DNA from 3 places in the Priestia sp. JV24 genome. Region 3 is predicted to be linked to each of the others. Evidence: riboswitches for the same ligand, from Rfam matches in the RefSeq annotation. Region 3 holds a riboswitch; each other region holds the start of a gene.

The links. A riboswitch is a leader RNA that binds a small molecule or an ion and turns the genes downstream of it on or off. The one in region 3 is predicted to bind thiamine pyrophosphate.
Region 1: another riboswitch for thiamine pyrophosphate. It lies ahead of OK414_RS04350 (acetylornithine deacetylase); the one in region 3 lies ahead of thiM (hydroxyethylthiazole kinase).
Region 2: another riboswitch for thiamine pyrophosphate. It lies ahead of OK414_RS02605 (thiamine phosphate synthase); the one in region 3 lies ahead of thiM (hydroxyethylthiazole kinase).

Annotation. Positions count from the first base shown of each region.
Region 1 is NZ_JAPCIN010000010.1:291,516-297,136, reverse strand. It holds gene OK414_RS04360 (ABC transporter ATP-binding protein) at 1-258, opposite strand, end outside; gene tenA (thiaminase II) at 251-922, opposite strand; gene OK414_RS04350 (acetylornithine deacetylase) at 928-2,205, opposite strand; TPP riboswitch at 2,320-2,422, opposite strand; gene OK414_RS04345 (MupG family TIM beta-alpha barrel fold protein) at 2,641-3,651, opposite strand; gene OK414_RS04340 (PTS transporter subunit EIIC) at 3,648-5,009, opposite strand; gene OK414_RS04335 (MurR/RpiR family transcriptional regulator) at 5,098-5,621, opposite strand, start outside.
Region 2 is NZ_JAPCIN010000009.1:70,978-76,598, reverse strand. It holds gene OK414_RS02625 (thiazole biosynthesis adenylyltransferase ThiF) at 1-199, opposite strand, end outside; gene OK414_RS02620 (thiazole synthase) at 196-963, opposite strand; gene thiS (sulfur carrier protein ThiS) at 969-1,172, opposite strand; gene thiO (glycine oxidase ThiO) at 1,169-2,296, opposite strand; gene OK414_RS02605 (thiamine phosphate synthase) at 2,280-2,903, opposite strand; TPP riboswitch at 3,025-3,126, opposite strand; gene OK414_RS02600 (hypothetical protein) at 3,288-3,503, opposite strand; gene crcB (fluoride efflux transporter CrcB) at 3,551-3,940, opposite strand; gene OK414_RS02590 (fluoride efflux transporter FluC) at 3,941-4,357, opposite strand; gene OK414_RS02585 (amino acid ABC transporter substrate-binding protein) at 4,682-5,503, shown strand; gene OK414_RS02580 (amino acid ABC transporter permease) at 5,487-5,621, shown strand, end outside.
Region 3 is NZ_JAPCIN010000015.1:329,720-335,340, forward strand. It holds gene OK414_RS11005 (GNAT family N-acetyltransferase) at 1-316, shown strand, start outside; gene OK414_RS11010 (hypothetical protein) at 309-458, shown strand; gene OK414_RS11015 (TetR/AcrR family transcriptional regulator) at 630-1,229, shown strand; gene OK414_RS11020 (MFS transporter) at 1,326-2,543, shown strand; TPP riboswitch at 2,736-2,844, shown strand; gene thiM (hydroxyethylthiazole kinase) at 2,919-3,725, shown strand; gene thiE (thiamine phosphate synthase) at 3,739-4,383, shown strand; gene OK414_RS11035 (pyridoxamine 5'-phosphate oxidase family protein) at 4,410-4,838, opposite strand; RNA gene ssrS (6S RNA) at 4,985-5,162, opposite strand; gene OK414_RS11045 (hypothetical protein) at 5,272-5,621, opposite strand, start outside.

The DNA.
Region 1 (5,621 bases), on a different contig from region 3:
CAAATCTTGCTGCGGCATGTAGCCTACTTTTCCAAGCCGTTTTTCATAAGACTGTCCGTTAATCACGATATCGCCTTCACTCTGCTGTTCAAGACCTGTAATGAGACGAAACAACGTACTTTTCCCAGAACCGCTCGCTCCAACGATACTGACAAACTCGCCTTCTTTCACATCTAAGTTTAATGATGTTAAAATCGGTTGATCACCGTTTTTGTACGTAAAACTGACGTTTTGAAAAGATAACACAGACTTATTCATGAATTGGCCACATCGCTTCGTTATAAGCCATATCCCAGAACATATATTCAAAACGCGTTGTATTTAAGAAAATTTCTTCGAGCTTTTCTAATTCCGCTTCTGATTTGTCTTCAGTAAGTGAGTCGAATAAATTAATACACCATGTCGCTAGTTCTCCAAATTCTTCTGAGCTGTACATTTCAATCCACTCACGATAAAACTCATTGTTAGCTCCAGGCTTTTCACTGAGTTCTTTTCCTATTTCCCAGTAGCTCCACATACAAGGCAAAAGAGCCGCCACTAATTCAGCTAATGTTCCGCTTTGACCAACGTGCAGCATATAGTGTGTGTATGCAAGCGTTGTAGGAGATGGCTGCGCTTTTTCTAATTCTTTTTCGCTGATTTCAATTTTCTTGGCATACTCACGGTGCAGGCTCATTTCTTCGTTTAATGTAGAATCCAAAAGTGCAGCAAATTTCCCCATCGTTTGAAGATCGGTAGCTTTCATGGCTCCAATCGCAAATAATTTGGCATAATCAATTAGGTAAAGGTAATCTTGAATCATGTAAAAGCGAAACTTCTCCTTTTCAAGCGTTCCGTCTCCCATTCCCTGTACAAAGGGATGATTATGATTTTGACGCCAAATAGGCTGCAGCTTTTCGTATAATCGCTCACTAAATTTCATGATGATCACTCCTTATGCGTATGCAGCCACGTATAAATGAACTGCACCATCACTTTTGTATATTGAATAAGCTGATTCATATCTAATTGTTCATTCACAGCATGTGCATTTGCTAAATTCCCCGGACCGTAAATAGCCGCAGGAATCCCCGCATCAGCTAGCCAACCGCCATCTGTTACGCTAGTTGACACATCGATTGGAGGCTTTTTCCCTTCAATTTGTTCATGAGTATTTGCAAGCAGCTGTACTCCAGCATGATTTTCATCAATTTCTAATGACGGGAAGATTTCTCCTCTGTCTTCAATCATTGATGTGCCTCCCCATTCAAAGGTTGGCAGGTTATCTTTTAACCATGGATCTGCTTTTGCAATAGCTAAAATGTATTCTTCCACTTCTTTTGATACTTGGTCGTATGATTCATTGGGATAATAGTGAACGGTGATCCACAGCCTGCATTCATCTGCAATAAACGCAGCATGCCTTCCCCCTTCGATTACTGCTGGATTAATCGTATTTGTTCCCGGCAAAAATCCTGGATAGCTTTTTGTAACAGCCCAGTGGCGCTCCAATTCTTGCAGCCCTCCGATCACTTTTGCCATCTTTTCAATAGCACTCGCAGCTAACAGCCCTCCTCCAGCATGAATCATACTTCGGCGTGTACCGTCATGATAGGTTTTACTGCTTTTTATCGTAATCCATCCCGTGATCACTCCGCCTTGACCTTGAATATGTAAATCACTCGTATCGGCAACAAGCGCAAAGTCAGCTGTATATCCTTTCTGACAGCATTGCAGCGTACCTGCCTCTCCCACTTCTTCTCCTACAACGGATTCAAAAATCAAGTCTCCCGGCAGTTCGATTCCTGCTTCTGTTAGAAGCTGAACTGCAAATAATGCTCCTGCCAAGCCGCCTTTCATATCAGCAACTCCGCGTCCGATTATCATGTTGTCTTTTACCACAGCTTCAAACGGATTTGTCTCCCACTTTTCATTTTCTTGTACCTCAGCTACATCCATATGCCCGTTAATAATTAAGCTTTGATAGTCAGCTGATTTTTTCCCTTTTAACGTGCCCACTACAATAGGATCGTTGCAATATAAATCCCACATATCGATGGAAAAACCGCAGTTTTTAAGGAAATCCGCTACGTAGCGCTGCGCTTCATGAGAATTCCGTGCAGGAGGCGCCGGCGTTTTATATGAAACAAGCGTTTTTAATAACTGGACTAGCTCCCCTTTGCGCTCCTCTACCTGTTTGACAAGCAAATCAATTGTTTCTTCCATGTATGACACCTTCCTTTACGCATAAAAAAACACTTCTTTCGCAGGAAAGAAGTGTTTTTGTTTATATACAAAAAATTATTATAACGAGTTCGTAAGGAAATACCATACAAAACATCCATTACAATACCTCTTTCCTACGCTAGTATTACCTAGTTCAGGTTATAAGGGTTAAGACTTCTCGTCTCTCTCAGCTTAGAAAGCACCCCTAGTGGCGTTGTATCTCTATAAAATTAAACGATTATCATATGTTTACCTGTAATAGTTTTATCATAGTAAAGCGTTTTATTCAATAGAAAGGTTCATTATTCAGCAATGAAAATAGTTTCCTTTTTAGGAAAACAAAAAGCACACACCTTTTCAAGCAGTGTGTGCTCTTTACTTTTATAAGCTTACTAGTTAACTATCGGCTTCTTTAAAAATACATCGTTTTTCCATTCAGACAGGAAGAAGCGCAAGTTTTTGCCCCGGTCTCACTAACGAAAGCAGCTCATGATCTTCTTCTATCACATACCCAATCACATTCACATTAGCATTTGCAGGCAAATTCGTTTTAGCTATTTGAACCTCTCCTCTGTAACGTCCGTAGCCATCATTGTCCATTGTAATTGCTCCCATTCTGCGTTCTACTGTATGAAATGGCGGCACTGGTTTTACAGATCGAGTATCAACTAAACGCAGAACGTCTCTTGATACATCCGGACGCACGCTGTACGTTCCCTCTATATGAGGTGAACGAATGCGCAGCGGAATAATGCGGCTTTCTTGATATTGAACCAAACGCTTTAATAAACTTGAACCGGCGCATGGATCTCCAATATAAACCTCTGCTACTCCGCATCCGTATAAATCTACTGCAGAAGTAAAAGGACATCTATTACGGTCTTTTTCTCTAGTAGGAAGACCTTGATAAACAGGGCCTCTTTTTTCGTCTTCTCCAGGAATATAAGCGCAGACTGGAATACGAAGTTCATTAAATAAATCTGTCTGCTGTTGAAAAAACGTTTCTTCAAGCCCTGTTTCAGGCCGCGGATAAAAATTATGCCATGCAAGCAGCTGATGATGATGAAGACCTGCAGATAAGAGTGCTTCAATTTCTTGTTTGGATAACGTACTTGCATTAACAGCAATATAAAATTCATTCGCAAGCGAAAGAGTTTCTTCTGCGCTAAAGCCATCGTCTAGTCTAATACCAGATACGCCAAGTGAAGATAGCGACATAAGGCTTTCAATACCTAAATGAACTGGCGTATGCTTAGATACGTCTGCATACACGCTTATTCCACAATCTCTAGCCACATGAAGCAATTCTTTTGCCCGTTCAGCCAAATCTCCTTTTTCTTCTGGAATGTGAAGCGAAGTGAATGCACGTGTGACGCCGCACTCACTCGCTTCTATTAATTTTTTGGGGGCATCACTATCATTTAAATAAAACGAAATGCCAATCATTCAAACTCCCTCGCCATTTCATCGTTAAATCCAAAGAAATAGGTACAAATAAAGCCTGCCGCGTAAGCAATAACTAATCCAAGTAAATAAAGAAGAATTTGATGCGCATGAACTAAAAACGTAAGCGGTAAACCTGATACTCCCACTGCTACAGTTGCAATATGGAAGTGCGCCTGAAACGCTCCGCCGATTCCAGCTCCAAGACAAGCGGTTAAGAATGGCCGTCCTAAAGGAAGTGTGACTCCAAAAATAAGCGGCTCTCCGATTCCGAGCAGTCCTGAAGGAAGTGCGCCTCCAATTGCTCGCTTTAAACGTTTTTTCTTTGTTTTGATATAAATAGCAAAAGCTGCACCGACCTGACCGGCTCCGCCCATTGCTAGGATAGGAAGAAGCGGATCATCTCCAATTGAATTGATAAGCTCTAAATGAACAGGAGTAAGACCTTGATGCAGTCCTGTAATGACGAGCGGCAAGAATGTTGCTCCTAACACAAAGCCTGCTACAACTCCTCCAATCTCTAAAACTCCTAAAAGACCTTTTGTGATTCCGTCTGAAATCAAGCCGCCGATTGGCATGAATACTACATACGTAATAATGCCTGTAATTAATACCGTAACGGTTGGTGTAATAATAATATCCAGTGACTGAGGGACAAATTTGCGTACTCGTTTTTCTAACATGGCCATAAAGATTGCTGCAAGCAAGACTCCTATTAAGCCACCCCGTCCCGGCAAAAGTGCTTCACCGAAAAGTTTAATATCAGCTACGGCAGGATTAATGACTAAAATACCCGCTAAGCCCCCTAGAGCCGGTGAACCACCAAATTCTTTTGCGGCATTAATACCTACTAAAATACCAAGATAAGCAAATAAGCCGCTTCCGATAACCGTTAATAGAATAGCAATCTGTGAATCTGCAGGAAGCCACTTCGCTTGAACTGCTGCTTTTGTCACTCCGGTGATAAGTCCAGATGCTACAAGAGCAGGTATTAACGGAATAAAAATACTTGCAATTCGGCGAAGCAAAAGCTTAAACGGAGTTGCATTTTTTTCTTTCAGCTCTGATTTCCGCTGAGCCGCACGATTTTCTAAATTAATACCGCCGGATTCATCAATTAACTTTCCGAATTCCTCTGTTACTTTGTTTACTTTTCCAGGACCAATAATAATTTGAAGCGTTTCTTCTTCCACTAATCCGAGCACGCCTTCAAGTTTTCGTATATCCGTCTTTTTTACAATTGAATCATCTTTTACCGTCACACGCAGCCGCGTCATACAATGCGTATACGCTTCAATATTGGATGCTCCCCCAAGCATCTCCAAAACAGCCTTTGCTAATTGATGATTATCTAAAGACATGTTAATCCCCCTTTGTATTTTCCTCTTAGATGGATACGGTACTGAGGAAACAGACCACAAAATCCCCTTTTTGTAATCGCTTTCTTTTTTATTTCTTACCTTTCAAAAACTGAATGGCATCTCTTGTTTTGTCAATATACTCAATCGTCTGGTCATACTGCTGCGCTGCAATACTTAAAAATAACACATCAATCACGTAAAGCTGGGCTAAACGAGACGATGTAGCTGCGCTTCGAAACGGCGCTTCTTGAGAATAAGACGTATACAAACAAATATCAGCTAAAGACGAAACGGTGGACTGTCCGTACTTGGTTAAGCTAATCGTCTTTACTCCGCGGTTTTTAGCTAAAGATAAGACGTTGCTTACTTCAGGAGTCTCCCCTGAAAAAGAAATACCCACAACTACATCGTCTTTACTTGCATTTGCGATGAGTGTAGCTGCTAAATGGCTATCTGCAAAAGCCGTGGCATTTTTATTAATTCGAAGAAATTTTTGCTGCGCATCTATAGCAATAATATGTGAAGCACCGATTCCAAAAAAATGAATGTTTTTGGCTTCAATCAGCGCCAAAACAGCCCGCTCTGCTTCTTTATAATTCACAAGCTCGGCCG
Region 2 (5,621 bases), on a different contig from region 3:
GCCGCTGAAGGTTGCTCCACTCTACATAGTCCCGGTCAATGAGCGTTATTTTCTTTACCCCCGCTCGCGCAAGTGCCTCCGCGTTCCCTGTTCCAAGAGCACCTGCTCCTACAATCAGAACATGCTTTTCTTGAATTTGCTGCTGTCCGCCTTTTCCAATAGGTTGAAACAATTCTTGGCGGGAATAACGATTAATCAACCGATACTCATCCCTTCTGTTGGACTGCTTGCCGTTGCATATTGTTTCTTTTCAATACGTCCTGCTTCAAATGCTGCTCGTCCTGCTTCAATCGCTAGCTTCATAGCACGAGCCATTTTCACAGGATCTTTTGCTCCTGAAACAGCTGTATTTAATAACACACCATCTGCTCCTAGCTCCATAGCTTGAGCTGCGTCTGAAGCCGTTCCAATACCTGCATCTACAATTACTGGAACAGTTGATTGTTCAATGATAAAACGCATGTTCAACGGATTAATAATACCTTGACCTGAACCGATAGGCGAAGCTCCTGGCATAATGGCATGTACGCCTAACTCCTCTAAACGACGTGCAAGTAAAACATCATCTGATGTGTAAGGTAAAACGGTAAAGCCCTCTTTTAACAGTTCTTCACTGGCTTTTAATGTTTCAACTGGATCAGGAAGCAGCGTTTTATCACATCCAATTACTTCTACTTTTACCATGTCACAAAGTCCAGAAGCCTTTGCTAATTTAGCAATACGTACGGCCTCTTCTGCATTTTTTGCTCCAGCAGTGTTAGGCAAAAGAGTGAAACGCTTCACATCAAGCGCTTCTAATAAATTAGGTTGATTTTGATCAAAAATATCCATTCGTCTCACAGCAAATGTTAAAACTTCTGTTTCTGACTCTTCTACCGCTTGACGCTGAGTCGTAAAGTCAGGAAATTTCCCTGTCCCTAATAATAAACGTGAATTAAATGTATATTGTCCAATTTTTAACATACTCTTCATCCTCCTCCGACAAATGAAACAACTTCTAATATATCGCCATCTTTTAAGCATGCATCGCTATGTTCTTCTTTTTGCAAAATGTTCTTGTTTAGCTCAACAATTACCACTCGTTCATGCAGGTTCTGAGCCTGCAACAAGTGCTCGACCGTTTCAATTTCATCTCCAAAAGTAACGGTCTTACCATTAATGATTAGATTCAATGAACTCCCTCCATTACTCTTGTTAGCTGAAATGATGTAAAAAATGAATGATTCAGCTTTTTCCCTAACAAAGCATCAGCCATAATTTTTCCAGTTGCAGCACTTAATAAAATACCGTTTCGGTAGTGGCCAAACGCCATGTGTAGATTCGCTATTTCAGGATGCTCTCCTAAATAAGGCCAGCCATCATTTGTTTGCGGACGAAGACCAGCCCATGCTTTTTCAAATGTGGCTTCTTTAATAGCTGGCAGAAGCGCCGAAGCTTTATTCAGCAAAAATTGAATACCTTGTGCAGAAACCGTCTTGGTAAAGTCATGCTGTAACTTAGTTGCCCCGATTACGATTCTTCCACCAGTCTTAGGCACTAAGTAAAAACCTTCATCTAAAAAAATCGTTTTAGAAAGCAGCGGCTTATGACTTCGAAGAGCAATACACTCCCCTTTTACGGGAAACACGTGACCTAAATGTTCAGAAGAAATAAAGCGTTTAGCCCATGAGCCTGCTGCGATAACTACTTTTTCTCCATAAAAAGAGCCTTTGGACGTCTGTACACCTTTTACTGTTTCACTTTCCATAATAAGAGAATGAACGTCACAGTATTCGAATACATCTGCTCCGTGATACAAGGCTCCATGAGCAAGAGCTTGCGTTAACTTAGCCGGAGCTAGCTGGCCGTCTCCCGGTATTGTAATGGCTCCGTATATGTCTGGAGAGAGCCCGGGTTCTAACAAACGCGCTTCTTTTACATCGATCCATCTTACATGTTCATCCCACCCGTGGTGCTGAGCGGCTTTTTTCTTTAATACGTGTGCATCTTCTTCTGTTACAGCAACTTTTAATAAGCCTTTTTGAATGAGCTCTACGTCGATGGCCGTTTTTTCTTTTAGTTCCTTCACCAGTTCAGGAAACATGCTTCTGCTCTTAATAGCAAGGTCTAAAAGAGGACCTTCTTCATCAATTTCAGCTTGAGCACCTAAAATACCAGCGGCTGCACTTGAAGCTTCACAACCAATTTGATTGCGTTCAAGAATAGCTACTGACGCTCCTTGTTTTGACAAATGATAAGCGATAGAAGAGCTGATTATACCTCCTCCGATTAACAGTACATCATAATGCTGCTTCATTTTCTCCACCTCCAGATGTCCATATATGAGAATATTGTTTAATCGCTTTGAGGGGATCTTGCGCAAGCATGACACCAGACATCACAGCTATACCGTGTGCTCCTGTTTGAAGCACCTCTTTGGCATTTACAGGTGTAATTCCTCCAATGGCAATAACCGGTATCTGCACAGCATCTACTACTTCTTTTAGTGCTGCTACCCCTCGACTTTTTAATCCTTTTTTTGAATGTGTTGAATAAATATGTCCGTATAGAATGTAGTGAGCACCATCTTTTTCAGCTTCTAAAGCCTCTTCCACAGAGTGAACTGATTTTCCGACAATAAGAGAAGGAAATGCGTCTATAACAATCGAAACGTCTAAACTATGATAAGCAAGCTGTACGCCTTTTACTTTTAAAGCATGCGCTACATCAACTCGGTCATTCACAATAATTTTAGAGCGACAAAATGGCAAGCTTTCTAGTAAACATTGAATCTGCTTTGCCGTTTTCTCTTTTTCTCTAATATGAACGGCGCCCGTAAAAGGCGCGATAGCCGTTAAAACTTTTTGAAGCTCTTCGATTGGCTGCTTATCTGTTGTAATGACATGAAATTTAGGAATATCCACATGATCGAAACCTTTCCATTCAGAATAAAGAGAAATTTCAATCACCTCATCTTGTGTAGAGGGCTTTATTACATACAAAAAACCACTCTACAACGTAGAGTGGTTAGCATGCATCGTTATGTAAACATGATCGCCACTTCCCTACGCTGGTCCAAACCAGATCAGGTTCAAAGGGTCCGAAATACATTCGTCTCAGCTTCAAAAAGCTCCCCTAGTGATTGCTATTTATTGATTTTGTTTTCGCACTTAAAATTATAACACAACTAGATGTAAATACAATATCTCTTTATGCTCTTACGGCTCTCTTCCTTTTATAGATGTATCTTTTATGCTTCTTTACTAAGTAAGAGGTCCGGCGCACCGCATCATTCTGCTTTTATATGATTAGTAATCGGTATAGTCGTCAAATTCTTCCTTGTCTTTTTCCTTTTTCCGATCCCATATAAACAGCAGGAGTAACATAATAAAAGTTAGAATATAAAAACCGTAAAAAATAAATGCCGCCACAACATTTATAAATAAAAATAAAAAACCGATGATCTGACCTGCAACAGCTACAATCAACAAAATGTATTTCCAAACTTCTGCTTTTCTATCCATTCTCTACTTCTCCGTCTTTTTGTTTTTCCCTACTAGAAACGTTCTCTTTACTTAAATAAAAATGTTCCTGCCAGTAAACCGACTGTAAATAAACCAACTGTTCCAAATGCTGAAATCCCCACGTACGCCAGCATTTTCCGATAAGATTTTTCTCGAATTAACTGTACGGTTTCCACACTGAACGTTGAAAAAGTGGTAAAGGCACCAAAAAACCCAATGCCAATCATTAAAAATATTGAATCATCATAAGCATGACTCGGAACCTTTCCATAATAACTACCGTAAAAAAGACCAAGCCCAAACGCACCGAGCAAGTTTACAAACAGCATTGATACTGGAAAAGGAGGGTTTGAAACTGTTTTTGTAACTTTTAAACCCAAAAGATAACGGCATATTCCTCCAGCTGCCCCGCCAAGTGCCAAGCTCACTATGCTCATTTACTTCACCTCATGTACTTTCACTAAATTTTTCCCTGCCGCTTCACCGCATAGATAGCCTGCTAAAGCAAGAAGGATTCCACCTACTAAAGAGACCATTACATAAATGGCTCCCCAAAATAAATGGCGCTGAGTGAGAGAAATGACGTCTCCTGCAAACGTTGAATACGTTGTAAAACCGCCGCATACGCCAACTCCTAGTCCAAGCTTTATCCATTCTTTTGGATTTTTCCACACAAAAAATCCTGTTAATAGGCCTAGTATGAAGCTTCCTAATAGGTTTTCAATTACCGTTCCTATTGGGTAGCCCGCATATAATAAGGAAAGATTCAGCAAATAACGTGCATATGTACCAGCGATAGCACCAAAGGCAATTGAGATTAAGTTTATGGCTTTCATCATATCGCTCCGTTTCATAAATTCTTCTTTAAGTGTACCATAAGGAATTTATTTCTACCTTAACATTTAACTATATGTTTATTGCACCAAAAGTCATGAAAAAATGAAAGAGAAAATCGTCGCATGAAACTTCCTTTTTACTCCTCAAATCTCCCTTAAAAATCCACTTAATCCAAATTTTAAAATCTTTCTGTATCCTTATGACAAACCGTGTATAGAAGGTATATTTCCCTTATTTTAAGTCACATTAATCGTATAAGTTTTTTTTTGTTGACTTTTGCTGTGTTCTTGTTTAGTATCACAGAGTATCATTTCCTATCAGAATACTAGGGGGTTTAGAAAATGAAGAAATTTGCTGCACTTTTGTCGCTACTATTAGCTTTCACAGTTGTGCTTGCCGCATGCGGTTCTAGCTCAAAAAATGAAGCAAACAATGGAGACAATAAATCTTCACAAGAGGATTTATATAATAAAGTGAAAAAAGATGGCGTATTAACAATTGGAACTGAAGGTACATACCCTCCGTTCACTTTTCATGATGACAAACAAAAGCTAACTGGGTTTGATGTAGAATTGGCTCAAGAAGTAGCTAAACGTCTTGGCGTAAAAGCTGAGTTCAAAGAAACACAGTGGGATGGCATGTTTGCCGGATTAGATGCTAAACGCTTTGACATGATTGCTAACGAAGTGGGTATTCGTGAAGATCGTCAAAAGAAATACGATTTCTCTGATCCATACATCCAGTCAGGCGCTGTATTAATTGTTCGTAAAGACGAAAAAGATATCAAATCATTTAAAGATTTAAAAGGAAAAAAATCAGCGCAGTCATTAACAAGTAACTACAAAGACATGGCTCAATCTTATGGTGCAAACATTACGAGTGCTGAAGGTTTTGCTCAAGCAGTAGAACTAATGAGCGCAAACCGTGTTGATGCTACAATCAACGATAAATTATCGTTCCTTGACTATAAGAAAAAGCACCCTAACGCACCTATCAAAATCGCGGATGAAAAATCCGATGGTGCTGCAAGCGGCTTTATGTTTAGAAAAGACAGCGGTAAGTTAGTGGATGAAGTAAACAAAGCATTGAAAGATATGAAAAAAGACGGAACATACGCAAAGATTTCTAAGAAATGGTTTGGCGAAGATGTTTCTCCTAAATAATATTTTTCCTGATGGAGAGCGATTGAATCAATTGATTTCAATCGCTCAATCATCTCTCTTACCAATGCTAAAGGGAGCTATTCAATATTCTATTCCACTAACATTAATCACGTTTGTA
Region 3 (5,621 bases):
GAGCGTGTGGGAAGACAGCCAGCTAGCAGGATGCGGGGCTATAAAAGAGTTAGATGAGCACCACGGAGAAATTAAATCGATGCGAACAGCCGCGGCTCATTTGCGAAAAGGAATTGCTAGGAAGCTGCTGCAATACATAATAAATGAAGCACAAAAACGAGGGTACCGACGCTTAAGCTTAGAAACAGGATCCGCGTCTGCTTTTGAACCGGCTAGAAAGCTGTACGCCAGTTTTGGATTTTACGAGTGCGAACCGTTTTCTACTTACAAAGAAGATCCATACAGTGTATTTATGACAAAGAAATTGAATGATTAAAAGAGGATGGGACAAAAGTATTTTAGTTGAAGGAACATCCGAACGAGGAATCAAGATTCTTGATGAAGAATCCAACTCGTTCGGATTTGTCATGGTGATGGTGAACGTAGGTTTCGTATATGTAGTTGCTTCAAGCGGTTGATTTAGTTATGTCTCCACCTATTTATTTTTTGTTTTGTCATAATTCATATAAAAAGGTATAAACTAGGTTTTTTCACTAGACAAAAAGGTTTTTCCTATGTAGTATAGGTGTCAGATAATACAAAACGAATGTTCAGTATAAATAATAAATGTGCGGGGCGGTGGAAATAGCTTGAATAAAAAAAAGCTTCAAAGTGAACAAACCAAAAGAAAAGTGGCAGATGCCGCTAAAGCATTGTTTTCTCAAAAAGGTTATAAAGCTACATCTATTGAGGAAATTGTAGAAGCTACGGGAAGCAGTAAAGGGAATATTTATTATCACTTTAAAAGTAAAGAAGGGCTTTTTCTCTATTTAATAGACGAATGGGATCTCGAGTGGGAACGAAACTGGAAAGAAAGAGAGTCTCTTTACAAAACAACAAGAGATAAGCTTTTTGGAATTGCGGAGCAAATCATTTTAGATGATTTGAATCATCCTCTTACGAAAGCCGCCGATGAGTTTTTTAACAACGAGGAAAAGGGCAGCGACATCGAAGAGCGAATTGATGAGATGGTGAAACGACACGTGGAATTTAACCGGGAACTTTTGCAAAAAGGCATTGATGAAGGAGAGTTTTCTCCTAAAAATGCAGAACAGCTTGCAGTGATTTTAGAAGGGCTGTTTGTTGGAATGAGCCGCATGTCTCGAAAAATGAACACGGAAAATGCCCTGCAGCTTTATCATTCAGCAATCGATGTATTTTTAAACGGAATTATAGCAAGGTCTTCTTAAATAATCGGGGATGCTTATTGCGGTAATGAGCAATCCCTCATTATTTTGTATTTTTATAGACCGAACGTTCAGTATTTTTGTAATCAGGAGGTTTATATGTCATTATTGTTAAGAAATCGAGCGGCGATTTTGCTGCTCATGCTAAACATTTTTATTATTTTTACAGGAATCGGTCTCGTTATTCCAATTATGCCAACATATATGACGGAGCTTCATATCAACGGCAGCGTGATGGGGCTTTTAGTAGCGGTGTTTTCACTAACTCAATTTCTGTTTTCACCTTTAGCGGGCCGGTTATCAGATTCGTTAGGGAGAAAGAAAATTATTGTAGCGGGAATGATTGTTTTTGCTTTGTCTGAATGGTTCTTTGGTTCAGTGAGTACACCTCTTTTATTATTTGTATCGAGAATGTTAGGCGGGGTCGGGGCCGCGCTTATTATGCCTGCTGTTATGGCCTATACAGCGGACGTCACGTCTGCTAAAGAACGCGCTAAAGGAATGGGCTATGTGACGGCGGCGATTACAACAGGATTTATTATTGGGCCCGGTATTGGAGGCTTTTTAGCTGAATACGGCATGCGTGTACCATTTTATATGGCCGCAGTAGCAGGAGGCTTGGCTGCAGTGATTACGCTTTTTGTTTTGCCAGAGTCTCGTCCTGTACAAAATCATGCTGTTTCAAACAATGAGAATCCAAAAGAAGATCGGCTGCTACTGCAGCTTATGAATTCCTATAAAGAACCTTATTTTCTAAGTTTAATTATTGTTTTTGTGACATCGTTTGGATTATCCAATTATGAAACGATTTTTTCACTATTTGTTGATCATAAATTTAGCTTTACCCCAAAAGATATTGCGTTTGTTATTACGTTTGGCTCTATTGCGGGGGCTGTAGTGCAGGTTACGATTTTTGGCTGGATTTTAAATAAGTTTGGTGAAAAAAGAGTGATTTCGTTTTGCTTGATGATGACGGGACTTTTTATTTTACTTACGCTGTTTGTGCACACGTACTGGCTTATTATTGTTGTGACATTCATCGTCTTTTTAGCAACAGATATTTTACGTCCGGCAATCAGCACGCAAATGTCGATGATGGCACAAGACGACCAAGGGTATGTAGCCGGACTAAATTCTGCTTATACAAGTCTCGGGAATATTATTGGACCAGTTGTAGCAGGCTTTCTCTTTGATATAAACATTAATTATCCGTACGTATCAGCTGCACTTGTACTGCTGCTTTGTTTTCTTTTATCTTTAAGAACAGGGAAGGACAGAAAAACAGCTGTGAGAAATCAAGCGGTTCAAGAGAAATAACCATAAGGAAAAAATGATAGAATTCCTAGGGAATTGAAGACCTCGAGTAGCTTACTGGAGGTCTTTTGATTATTCTTTTAGTAAAGGTGTAAGGTTTACAATGGTACTCAGCCTATAGAGAAGCTTTATTTTATCGGCAAAATAGTGAAATGGTTGCAAATAAAAAAGGTTAATAGTAAACTTTATACGTAACAAGAATAGTATGGGAGCTTGTGCGGGGCAGGCTGAGAGTACAGGGACGCCTGTTGACCATTTGAACCTGTTGGATAATGCCAGCGCAGGGAATGTGAGTACATACCAAAGCACTTTGCGCATGCAAGGTGCTTTTTTGTCTTTTTTTGCAGTGTTAAAACTAAATGAAAAGAGTGAGAGAATATGGATATTAGTAAAATTTCAGCTCAATTAGAAAAAGTAAGAGATACAAGTCCGCTTGTTCATAATATTACGAATGTTGTGGTAACCAATTTTACAGCAAATGGCCTGCTTGCACTAGGAGCTTCACCTGTTATGGCTTATGCGAAGGAAGAAGTGGCTGACATGGCACGAATCGCCGGAGCGCTTGTCTTAAATATGGGTACACTGACGGCTCAAGAAGTAGAAGCGATGAGAATAGCAGGAAAATCTGCAAATGAAAATGGCGTGCCGGTTATTTTCGATCCTGTAGGAGCCGGAGCGACACCGTTTCGTACAGAAGTAGCACGTCAGCTTGTAGAAGAATTAAATATTGCAGTTATTCGTGGTAACGCTGCTGAAGTTGCGAATGTAGTAGGCGAGTCATGGCTCATTAAAGGCGTTGATTCATTAGAAGGGCAAGGAGACGTCATTGAACTTGCTGAGAAAGCAGCGAACAAATTAGATACAGTGATTGTTATCACGGGTAAACAAGATGTAATCACAGATGGAAACACAACGTATACAGTAGACAACGGTCACCCGTTATTTACGAAAGTGACGGGGACTGGGTGTCTGCTGACATCAATTATAGGAGCTTTCGCTGCTGTAGAAAAAGAATATGTCGAGGCAAGCGTTGCTGCTTTAAGTTTTTACGGAGTGGCAGGTCAAATCGCCGCAGCGAAAAAAGGTGAAGAAGGACCGGGAAGCTTTCAAATTGAGCTGTTAAATCAGCTTCATCTTTTATCTGGGCAGGATATTGAATCATATGCAAGAGTACATCAACGTTAAAAGGAGCCGGAAAATGACAAACGAAGAAATCAAAAAGCTGCTGCAAGTTTATTTTATAATGGGCAGCAATAACTGTACAAAAGATCCGAAAGAAGTGTTGAAAGAAGCAATTGAAGGCGGAGTTACCGTGTTTCAATTTCGTGAAAAAGGCGAGGGTGCCCTAACAGGAGAAGCGAAGTATCAGCTTGCGAAGGAACTTCAGCAAATTTGTCAGCAGCACAGCGTTCCTTTTGTTGTGAATGATGATCTTGACTTAGCCATCCGCTTACAAGCAGATGGCGTTCATATTGGACAGGAAGATGAAAAAGCTCATATTGTTCGAGAGAAAATAGGAAAAGGAATTGTAGGCGTCTCTGTTCATAATGTACAAGAGCTGCAGCAAGCGATAAAAGACGGGGCAGATTATGTAGGAATGGGACCTGTTTTTCCTACTTCTACAAAAAAAGACGCAAAAGCAGTGCAAGGTACAAAGTTAATTGAAGAAGTGCGAAACCAGAATATTGACTTTCCAATTGTAGGAATCGGTGGCATCACGCCTGAAAATGCCAAACAAGTAGTAGAGGCAGGTGCAGATGGCGTTTCTATTATTACCGCGATTAGCTTAGCAGCGTCTCCAAAAGAAAAAGCAGCTCAATTGAAAGAAGCGGTAGGAAAATAAAAAAGCGCACAGTGTGCGCTTTTTTATTATAGCTGAACAGTTTGGGGAGTTTCTTCGCCTTCATTCATAAAGCGAATTTCGTTCGGCGTAATTTCAAGAACAACATACTCAGGGTCATTTGGACCGTCAAACCATTCTTTCATGTGATCGTTCCATATACGCCCTTTTAATTGATCACCAGTACGAAGAACAGCTGTACCAGATAATTCTAAGTATTGATCGCCATATCCTTCGCCGCTGTAGCCCAATAGTACGTGCACGTTCGGATTGGCTTCGATTTCTTCTGCCTTATGTGTATTGATATTTGTTGGTGTGTAAAGAGCGATACCATCTTCATCGCTAAAGAATGTCATATAGCGAGAGTGGGGTTTGTTGTTTACAACTGTGGCTAATGTTCCTACACGATTTCCTTCTAATACTTCGTTTACTTTTTTAGCAATTTTTTGTTCATTCATTTTATCCATCTCCTTTATTACTTTTTATGTTCCTCAAACGAAGATAAATAAAACATACATGTCTAAAAAAATATAAGTTAACAATAAAATAATTATGTAAACTAGTAAAATGAAAAATAAAAAAAGCTAGCTACAGCTAACTAAAAAATAAGCCCGCACTGCCGTAACCCTAAGTGTCTTAAATACCCAGATCTACTAGGTGGGTGCCCTCATAGCCGGGTTTAGCGTCCCAAGAAGGGCGTGCTATCTGCAGCTAAATTTTGAGCTCCCTTTTAACACTCAAAGGTTTAAGACAACATGAGTATACGCACAGCGCAGGTATGTATAACAAATGTAAATAAGATGCCGATATATAAATGTTTTCTAATTAATCAACTTTCATCGTACAAGAAATGATTATAACGGAATAATGAATGGAACGCAAGACTTTTATTTAAAGTTTTTCTTCTCTAACATCTTGGCGGGGAAGCAGTAACAAAATAAGAAAAGGGCCCGCAACTGGAATGAAACATAAAAGAAGGTAAGGCCGGGATGCTATCCTTTCTTTTGTCATAACGGAGTAAGAAAGCCACGTTAAAACAAAAAAATCAGCGGTCATCACGCTAACAAGCTGTGACTGCATAAAAGCATCTCCATAAGCTTTTATTGAACCTACGGATAGTCCGTATACGTAACCTGCAATCGTGAGCACTAAGCATAGTCCAATCCATAGATGAGAAGAAATGATAGCAATGAAACGTGAAGGAATACGCGAACGTGTTCGAACTTTTTGTCCTTTCCAAT